3 regions of the Mesorhizobium sp. B2-6-1 genome follow, and region 3 is predicted to be linked to each of the others. Evidence: riboswitches for the same ligand, from Rfam matches in the RefSeq annotation. Region 3 holds a riboswitch; each other region holds the start of a gene.

Region 1 (2,918 bases), on a different contig from region 3:
CGCAATGGCCGAACGCCAATGCCTGCGTCGCGTCGATGACCGATCACCTGACGACGCTGCAGGGCGACGGGGTGGTTGTCCCGGGCGTAGACCCCGAGACCGCGGCACGGCTGATCAACGGGGCGAGCAGCCAGGCGGCGCAGCGGATCGCCAATTCGAACGACCCGGAAGCGACGTCGAAGACCGTGGTGGCGGCATTCAAGCAACTGCTCGAAGGATTGTTGAGGAAGGATGCCGGAGCCGCCTGACGACGGCAGGCCGCCGGCAGCGCGCTGCGCATGCCATATCGGCAATCAAATCAAGGGTTTGTCAGACTTTTCGCATGTTGCCGCCTTGAGGCGTGCGATCGTTGATTTGAGCGGAACTTCGCCCTGTCCGCAAAACGTCTCGCTCATGATCAGCTCGGGCAGCGGCAGCCGCCGCCCCCAGCCATGTGTTTCGAGGTCCGGTTTCGGCGCGAACTCCGAGACACGGCCGACACAGAGATAGGCCACCGGCGTCACATGCCCGGGAATCGACAGAAGGTCTTTCAACGCCTGCGCCTCGATAATGCTGACCCAGCCGACGCCGACGCCTTCGGCGCGCGCCGCCAGCCAGAAATTCTGCACCGCGCAGACCGTGCTGTAGAGATCCATCTCGGGATTGTGCCAGCGTCCCAGCGGCGAACCCTGTGAGCGTCGGCGGTCGCAGGTGATACAGATATTGAGCGCGCTTTCGCAGATGCCTTCCAGCTTGAGCTTGCGGTAGAGCGCCCGCCGCTCTTCCTCGATCGCCGGCAATTCCTGCTCGCGCGCCGCGAGGACCAGGTCGCGCACCTGTTCCCGTCGTTCGGTGCCACGAATGACGATGAAATTCCATGGCTGCATGAAGCCGACCGATGGCGCGTGATGGGCGGCAAGCAGCAGCCGCGCCAAGACCTCGTCGTCGACGGCCTCTGATGTAAAATGGCTGCGAACATCGCGCCGCGTGAACATGGCGCGGTAGACCGCATCGCGCGCCATCTGGTCGAATCCGTCACCCACGGGGATGGTCATATTGTCCGGCATCGCTTGTCCCCTTGCGATTGCAATCAACTGCCGTCCGCCTGACCATGCGGATGACGATGCCTGCCAGGCCGGTCTTCTGGCTCGGGATCAACCCGCATCCGGCGCCTTCCCGTCATCGACAGTGGCATTTACCGGCGCGGTCCCCCTTACAGCGTTGGGCACGCCACGGTATCAAACCGTGTTCCCGATTCTCCCGCTCGCGGCGGGCACCAGGCAGTGGCCGGGACTTTACGACGAAGCCCCTGCGCCGCCAATCCCCGCGGCGACGCGAATGGACGCAGGCGCGATTTTCCCCAGCCATCAGGCCGCAACGCATGGCCATCGCCGCGCCGGGGCACTAGATAGGGGGCATGGCCACTCGTCTCTACACCCATCCGATCTTCCTTGAGCACATCACGCCGCCCGGCCATCCGGAGCGGCCGGACCGCTTGCGCGCCATCGAGCGCGTGCTCGACGACGAGGCTTTTGCCGCGCTCGACCGCCTCGAGGCGCCGGAAGGCGACGAGGCCACCATTCTCTACGCGCATCCCGAGGATTTCGTCGAGCGGGTACGCGCCGCCATTCCCGAGACGGGCATCGCCCGCATCGATGCCGACACAACGGCCAGCCCGAAGAGCTGGCAGGCGGCGATCACCGCGATCGGAGCCGCCAACGCCGCCGTCGACGACGTCTTTGCCGGCAGGGCAGACAACGTTTTCGTCGCCGCCCGGCCGCCCGGCCATCATGCCGAGAAAGCGACCGCGATGGGCTTCTGCCTGTTCAACACGGCGGCCATCGCCGCACGTTATGCACAGCGCAAACACGATATCGAACGTGTCGCCATCGTCGACTGGGACGTGCATCACGGCAACGGCACGCAGGATGTTTTCTGGGACGATCCGTCCGTGCTTTATTGCTCGACGCACCAGATGCCGCTCTACCCCGGCACCGGAGCAAAGAACGAAACCGGCGCCGGCAACATCGTCAACGCGCCGCTTGCGCCGCAGACCGGCAGCGAGGCGTTCCGCGATGCCTTCCTGTCGCGCGTGCTGCCCTCGCTCGACAATTTTGCACCCGACCTGATCATTATTTCGGCCGGCTTCGATGCGCATCATCGCGACCCGCTGGCCGAGATCAACCTGACCGAGGATGATTTCGACTGGGCGACCGGCCAACTCATGCAGCGCGCGGCGCGCCACAGCGGCAACCGGCTCGTCAGCCTGCTCGAGGGCGGCTACGATCTGCAAGGATTGGCATTTTCGGTCGCCGCCCATGTCGGGCGACTGATGAAAGGATGAATGATGGCTGGTGAAACCAACGAAGACGTCAAGGCGATGAGCTTCGAACAGGCTCTCGACGCGCTGGAGAAGATCGTCGATGATCTGGAGCGTGGCGATGTGCCGCTCGACCAGTCGATCAGGATCTACGAGCGCGGCGAGGCGCTGAAGGTGCATTGCGACCGGCTGCTGAAGGCGGCCGAGGACAAGGTGGAGAAGATCAGGCTGTCCCGCGACGGCAAGCCGGTCGGGACGGAGCCGCTGGACGCGGATTGAGGCACGCAGCCGTCTCTCTGGTTTTTGACATGATCATGATTGAGGATAGAACGCGTCCCGATTGAAACGGCTCCAGGACAAGAGGAGATACGGAAGCGATGTGCAGAAACATCAAGACCCTGTTCAATTTTGATCCGCCGGCGACCAACGACGAGGTGCGCGATGCAGCCCTTCAATTCGTTCGCAAGCTGAGCGGAACGACGCGGCCTTCGAAGCAGAACCAGCACGCATTCGACCATGCCGTCGAGGCCATCGCGGCGTCGGCGCGCGAGCTTCTCGATTCGCTTGAAACCAACCAGCATCCGCGCAATCGCGAGGAGGTTGCGGCCAAGCTGCGGGC
Region 2 (2,918 bases), on a different contig from region 3:
CCTTTCCAGGCCGCTGCCAGTCCGGCCAGGTCGCTGTCCGTAAAGGACAGCGCCACCATTTCCGCCGGCGTCTGCCGCAGATCGACCGGCTCGGCGAGATCGTCGAGCGAGGCGGATGTGGTGGTGAGGATGTGCATCGCGGTCGGTGTTGCCTCAGCCGGCGAGGATATGCTCGATCGCCGGGCGGTTCAGCCCCTTGAGGCCGATGACGACCAGGCGCGAGCGGCGGTCGTCGTCAGCCGTCCAGGCGCGGTCATAATAATGATTGACGCGCGGACCGACCGCCTGCAGCAACAGCCGCATCGGCTTGCCGCCGACCTCGACGAAGCCTTTCACCCGCAGCACGTTCTCCTGTTCGGCGGCGGTCGCGACGCGCTTTGCCAGGTCGTCCGGGTTGGCGATCGAGGGGATGTCGACGATGAACGTATCGAAGTCGTCGTGCTCGTGGTCGAAGGCGCCGTCATGATGGGACTTGCGGTTCTCGATGTCGTCCTCGACGGCGAGGCCTAGCCCGAGCAGCACGGACGGATCGACCTTGCCATGAGCCGTCGGCACGACCTTCACGGCGCGGGCGGAGTGTTCGCCAATGATGGCGTTGGCGCGAGCCGAACCTGCGGCATCCATCAGGTCGCTCTTCGACAGGATGATGAGGTCGGCGCAGGCGATCTGGTCCTCGAACACCTCCTCGACGGGGTGGTCGTGGTCCAGTGTCTGGTCCTGCGCGCGTTGCGCCTGCAGGGCGTCCATGTCGTTGGCGACGCGCCCCTCGGCCAATGCCGGACCGTCGACCACGGCGATTACGCCGTCGACTGTCACCCGGCTCTTCACTGTCGGCCACTGGAAGGCCTGGACCAGCGGCTTGGGCAGAGCCAAGCCTGAGGTCTCGATCAGGATGTGGTCGACCTTCGGCGTCAGCGACAGGATCTGGTCGAGCGCCGGGACGAAATCGTCGGCGACGGTGCAGCAGATGCAGCCATTGGCCAGTTCGACGACGTTTTCCTCCGGGCAGGTGTCGATGCCGCAGCCCTTGAGGATCTCGCCGTCGATTCCGATGTCGCCGAATTCGTTGACGATGATGGCGATCCGCTTGCCGCCCGCGTTCTCCAGGAGATGGCGGACCAGCGTGGTCTTGCCGGCACCCAGGAAGCCGGTGACCACGGTACAGGGGACGCGGGAGAGAGTGGCGGCGGAAACTGCGGCGGTCATGATCAGTCCTTCAGCATGTCGAGGGGAGGAATGCGGGCGACGAGGCCGCGCTTGAGGGAATCCGGGCGACCACGCCACGGAATGAGGCCGTTGGTCGAAGCGGCGAAGAGTTTCGCGCCGGTGACGAGATCGGCGCCGCTGGCGATGTTCAGGTCGCCGAAGACATAACTCCAGCAGCCGTCGCGAAGAATCGCCGCACTGAGACGGCGCTTGCAGTTGCCGAGGCATTCGACGGTGCGGACACGGACATTGTCGGCCGTTGCGGCTTGGCGCGTATCTTGAGCCAAAACTTCGCCGGCGCGGGGATGGGCATCGGAACCGGTCTCGTCGCGGCAGGAAGCGCAGATGATAACAGTGACGCCGGCCAAGGCGTCGCTATCGCCAGACAAGTCGCTATCGCCAGACAAAATGTCCGCTGTTTCAGCCGGGAAACTGCTGTCGCGTTCCAAATCGGGCTCCTTGCCCGGAAAACCCGCCGGGCGATCGGATTCTTATGTCTCAGACGGCAGGTCTCCTGGCTCGCGGGTCATCGCCTTCGTGCCGCCTTCCCGGGACCGTCCCAGTGGTTTTCGGCCTTGGCTCGTCGCTTACAGTTGCGGGGACAGCCGCGGATTTGAAATCGAGATTTCGCACCGCATTCCCTCTTGGCTCCTCCCTTTGCCGAGAGGAGACCGTCTGGAATGGATTTAGGCTCTTGCAGGCGGCGGTGTCAACGCGCGTCTACGACACGGCAATGTCGGCGAGCGGCTGCCCAAGGTCGCCGGCGGGCGTAACCTCGATCCGTTCGAGGCCGAGCCAGCCCTGCATCTGCGTCAATTCCTGGAAGAGTTGCGCGGCGGTTTCAGGCGGCGCGCTGGGCTCGGCATAGGCCGCGTGGACGCGTAGCACGCTGGCCGGCCGGTCGGCCTTGAGGTCGACGCGCGCCACGATCCTGTCGCCGAGCAGGAACGGCAGGACGTAATAGCCGTATTGCCGTTTTTCGGCAGGGGTGTAGATTTCTATGCGGTAGTGGAAATCGAACAGCCGCTCCGTGCGCGAGCGCTCGAAAACGACCGGATCGAACGGCGCCAGCAAGGCGCGGGCCTCGATTTTTCGTGGAATACGGGCCTCCTTATGGAGGTAAGCCGGTTTGTCCCAGCCCTCGACACGCACCGGCACCAGCTCGCCTGTTTCAACCAGCTCCTCCAGCCGGCCCTTCATGTCGGCCGGCGACAGGCGGAAATAGTCGCGCAGGTCGCTTGCTGTCGCGACGCCATGAGCGCGGGCGGATATCCGCAGCAATTCCCGATGCGCGTCCTCGGCAGACGGCACCGGCAGATCGAGGATCGCCCGCGGCAGTACGCGCTCGGGCAAATCATAGAAGCGTTCGAAGCCACGGCGGTGCGCGGTGGTGATGCGTCCTGCCCAGAACAGCCATTCGAAGGCATGCTTGGCGTGGCTCCAGCCCCACCAGCCGCCGGATCCTTTCTGGCCTTCGAGCGCGGAAGCGGCGATCGGGCCGCGCTCCGCGACCTCGCGGTAGATCTCTTCTATATAGGCGGCGTGCTCACGGCCCCATTTGGCCAGGCCCAGATACATTTCATCGCCACGCTCGGCGCGCTGCATGCGCCAACGCATCAGGGGATAGGTCTCGACCGGCAGGAAGGAAGCCTCGTGCGCCCAGTATTCGAAAACCGTGCGCTTGCGCGTGACGGCGGCGTTGTCGAGCAAGG
Region 3 (2,918 bases):
AGTTCCGGGATCGAGCCTTGCTCGGCCTTGAATTCGGGGCCGACCTTGTACCATCCGGTGATGCCGGTCAGGCCGACGATCGACGGCTGCAGCTTCAGGGCGAAGGCCATCTCGGCCATGTTGAGATCGTGAATGACAGCGCGCTTTGGAGGCGCGTCGAAGGTCAGCGACTTGCCGCAGCTGTCGACCGTCACCGGAAAGGCGAAGGCCGTAGAGGCCAGCAGGGAGAAGGCAAGAGATACGGCAAGGCGTTTCACGGATGTTGCTCCTTCGTTGCACGGGAATTGGATCTGCGCTCACGAAGATGGCGCGGCACGGTTCGGAACCTCGAACACCGTCAGCTCGCGGTCCTCCATCGGGTGGCGCAACCTAAAGACGTCGACACCGAAGATCTCGCGGATCAGCTGCTGAGTGAGTGCTTCGCGTGGCGGCGCCAGCACATGCAACCGGCCATGGCTCATCACCGCGACCCTGGTGGCGAAAGGCGTCACCAGCGCCAGATCGTGCAGCACCGCGATCACGGTCATGCCGAGGCCTGCAACCAGTTCGAGCAACTCGCTGCGCGCCCGCGGGTCGAGATGGTTGGTCGGCTCGTCGAGGAACAGGATCTTCGGCTCCTGTGCGATGGCGCGGGCAAGCTGGGCGCGCTGGCGCTCGCCGCCCGACAGCGAGCCGATGGTGCGGCCAAGCAGCGGCAACAGCCCGGTCCGGCGCAGCGCCTCGACGACAATGTCGCGTTCCTCGCTCCTGTGCCTGCGGCCGGTATGCGGAACCCGGCCGAGCTCGACATAATCGATCACCGCCAGCCGTGGATCCGGTTGATCGGTCTGGCCGACGACGGCGATGTGCAGCGCCCGCTCGGCGGTCGAAATCCTGTCCAGCAGGCGCCCGGTGAGCTTCACTTCGCCCGAACTCGGCCGCAGCATGCCCGACAGCATGCGCAGCAATGTCGTCTTGCCGGCGCCGTTGGGACCGATGATGGCGAGACGGTCGCCCGCCGCCACCGAAAGGCTGACCGGATGCACCAGATGCAGGCCATCCGCCGCCGCGGCCAGGTCGCGGGCCTCGAGAAGCGGCGCGGTCATGGGCAATTCCTTGCAGGGCCTGCCGGAATACGGGCCAGCGTCTTGCTTGCCAATCCTGCCGGACGCTGGCCTGAATTCACCTCGGTGGCGATATCGCGGCAAAGCGTGCACACGATGATGCGATGCATGGGAATGCAGTGAATGCGATCGATGGAGCCGTCCAACTTCCGTCACTTTCAAAAATGGCGACGGAAGGAAGCTGGCTTGAACCGGTCGACAAGACCGAACCCCGCGTCTCCTCCCGGCACACCCCGTCCGGTCAACTCATGCAGATGGCAGGTCTCCTGGCTCGCGGGTCGTTGCGCCATCCTGCCTTCCCAGCCTTGCCGGCCAGTGGCTTCTCGGATTTTGCTCGCCGCTTACAGTTGCGGGGGCAGCCATGGCTTCGACCCGAAAATCGGGCCTCACCATGTTCCCTTTTTACCCCTCGCCTTGCGGCGCGGGGACCATCACGAGTCGCAGCCTAGGATGCAGGCAGCGTCAAGGCAAGGTCGATGTATGTTCTGTTATAACAATACAATCGTCTGGTCAATCGCTATCGCGCGCCACCAGTTCCAGCGGCCAGACCTCGCGAATGATCTCTGGCCCTTTCGCGCCGGCGAAAGCCGGGAGCGAGGCGAGCAGGATTTCGCCGAGGCGCCGCCCCATCGGATCCAGGCTCGGGCGAAAGCCGGTCAGCGCCGGCGAGAAATAACGGCAGAGCGGCGTGTCGACGATGACGATCACCGCGACATCCTGCCCGGGCTTGATCCCCATTTCGGCGAGCGCTTTGCAGCCGCCGAGCGCCATCGAGTCGTTGTTGAAGATAATCGCGGTCGGCGGATCCTTCGACCGCATGACTTGCGGTGTCACCGCGTAGCCACCGGCTTCGTTGATAAAACCGTCCACAATCAGGCCGGGATCGACTTCGATGCCGTGCCGCCGCAGCGCCTTGCAATAACCCTCCAGAAACAGATAACCGAAATTCAGGTCAAGCGACGGCCGGATGGCGGCGATGCGGCGGTGGCCACGCGCAACCAGCCGGTCGACCGCATCGGCGCCCGCCTTCTCGAAATCCAGATCCAGAGAGGGATAGCTGTCGTCGCCGGACCGGCTTCGGCCGAGCGTCGCGAAGGGAAAGCCGGCCTTGCTCAGATAGTCGATGCGATCGTCCTCGCGCCGCGTCCAGGCCAGTACGACGGCATCGGCACGACGCGTCTCGACGACGCGGCGCAGCCGCTCCTGTTGATAATCCGCCGGCGCGCCCATGACGATGATCAGGTCCAGCCCGCACTCGGCCAATGTCGCTTGCAGTCCGGTGAGGAACGGAATGAAGAACGGCTCGCCATACTGCTGGTCGCCCGGATGCGGCTGCAGCATGAAAGCCACGGCATGGGTGGTGCCGCGGCGTAGGTTCCTGCCCGAGTGGTTCGGTGAATAATTGAGCTTCCGGGCCGCCTCGAGCACGCGCTGGCGTGTCTCGGCGTTCACGTCGGCGCGCCCGTTAAGCGCGCGCGAGACTGTACCGATCGAAATGTTCAGGTGCCGCGCAAGATCGTGAATGCTGGACGCCAAGACCTCCCCCTCCTGCTTCTGGCTAGCACCAGCCGGTCGTGCGGCCAAGGCGTTTCAGAGCCGACGGTACAAATCCGATTGACAATATATGCCATCGGGTGTGTCATCGTAAACGTTTACGGAAGTCATTTACGGACTGCCGTGGGTGCCAGCCAGGAGGGGTTGGCCGGAGGAGCGCTGGATGATGCACGTCGTCCTGGTCGGGTGCGGAGCCATGAGCAAAACCTGGCTCGAGGCCATCAGCCAATCCCCTGCCGTCAAGATCGTCGGTCTCGTCGA

What was found. Region 3 has a riboswitch for cobalamin ahead of FJ443_RS19080 (ABC transporter ATP-binding protein). Riboswitches for the same ligand answer to the same signal wherever they lie in the genome.
Region 1: another riboswitch for cobalamin. It lies ahead of bluB (5,6-dimethylbenzimidazole synthase); the one in region 3 lies ahead of FJ443_RS19080 (ABC transporter ATP-binding protein).
Region 2: another riboswitch for cobalamin. It lies ahead of FJ443_RS14715 (DUF1636 family protein); the one in region 3 lies ahead of FJ443_RS19080 (ABC transporter ATP-binding protein).

What each region holds. Positions count from the first base shown of each region.
Region 1 is NZ_VFUH01000002.1:214,808-217,725, reverse strand. Features, by position in the region: gene FJ443_RS05740 (TetR/AcrR family transcriptional regulator) at 1-248, shown strand, start outside; gene bluB (5,6-dimethylbenzimidazole synthase) at 294-1,046, opposite strand; cobalamin riboswitch at 1,095-1,275, opposite strand; gene FJ443_RS05730 (histone deacetylase family protein) at 1,397-2,323, shown strand; gene FJ443_RS05725 (exodeoxyribonuclease VII small subunit) at 2,327-2,578, shown strand; gene FJ443_RS05720 (DUF2277 domain-containing protein) at 2,677-2,918, shown strand, end outside.
Region 2 is NZ_VFUH01000006.1:108,995-111,912, reverse strand. Features, by position in the region: gene FJ443_RS14725 (cobaltochelatase subunit CobN) at 1-137, opposite strand, end outside; gene cobW (cobalamin biosynthesis protein CobW) at 154-1,206, opposite strand; gene FJ443_RS14715 (DUF1636 family protein) at 1,209-1,655, opposite strand; cobalamin riboswitch at 1,693-1,897, opposite strand; gene FJ443_RS14710 (winged helix-turn-helix domain-containing protein) at 1,927-2,918, opposite strand, start outside.
Region 3 is NZ_VFUH01000009.1:70,143-73,060, reverse strand. Features, by position in the region: gene FJ443_RS19085 (ABC transporter substrate-binding protein) at 1-257, opposite strand, end outside; gene FJ443_RS19080 (ABC transporter ATP-binding protein) at 297-1,085, opposite strand; cobalamin riboswitch at 1,342-1,551, opposite strand; gene FJ443_RS19075 (LacI family DNA-binding transcriptional regulator) at 1,614-2,639, opposite strand; gene FJ443_RS19070 (Gfo/Idh/MocA family oxidoreductase) at 2,821-2,918, shown strand, end outside.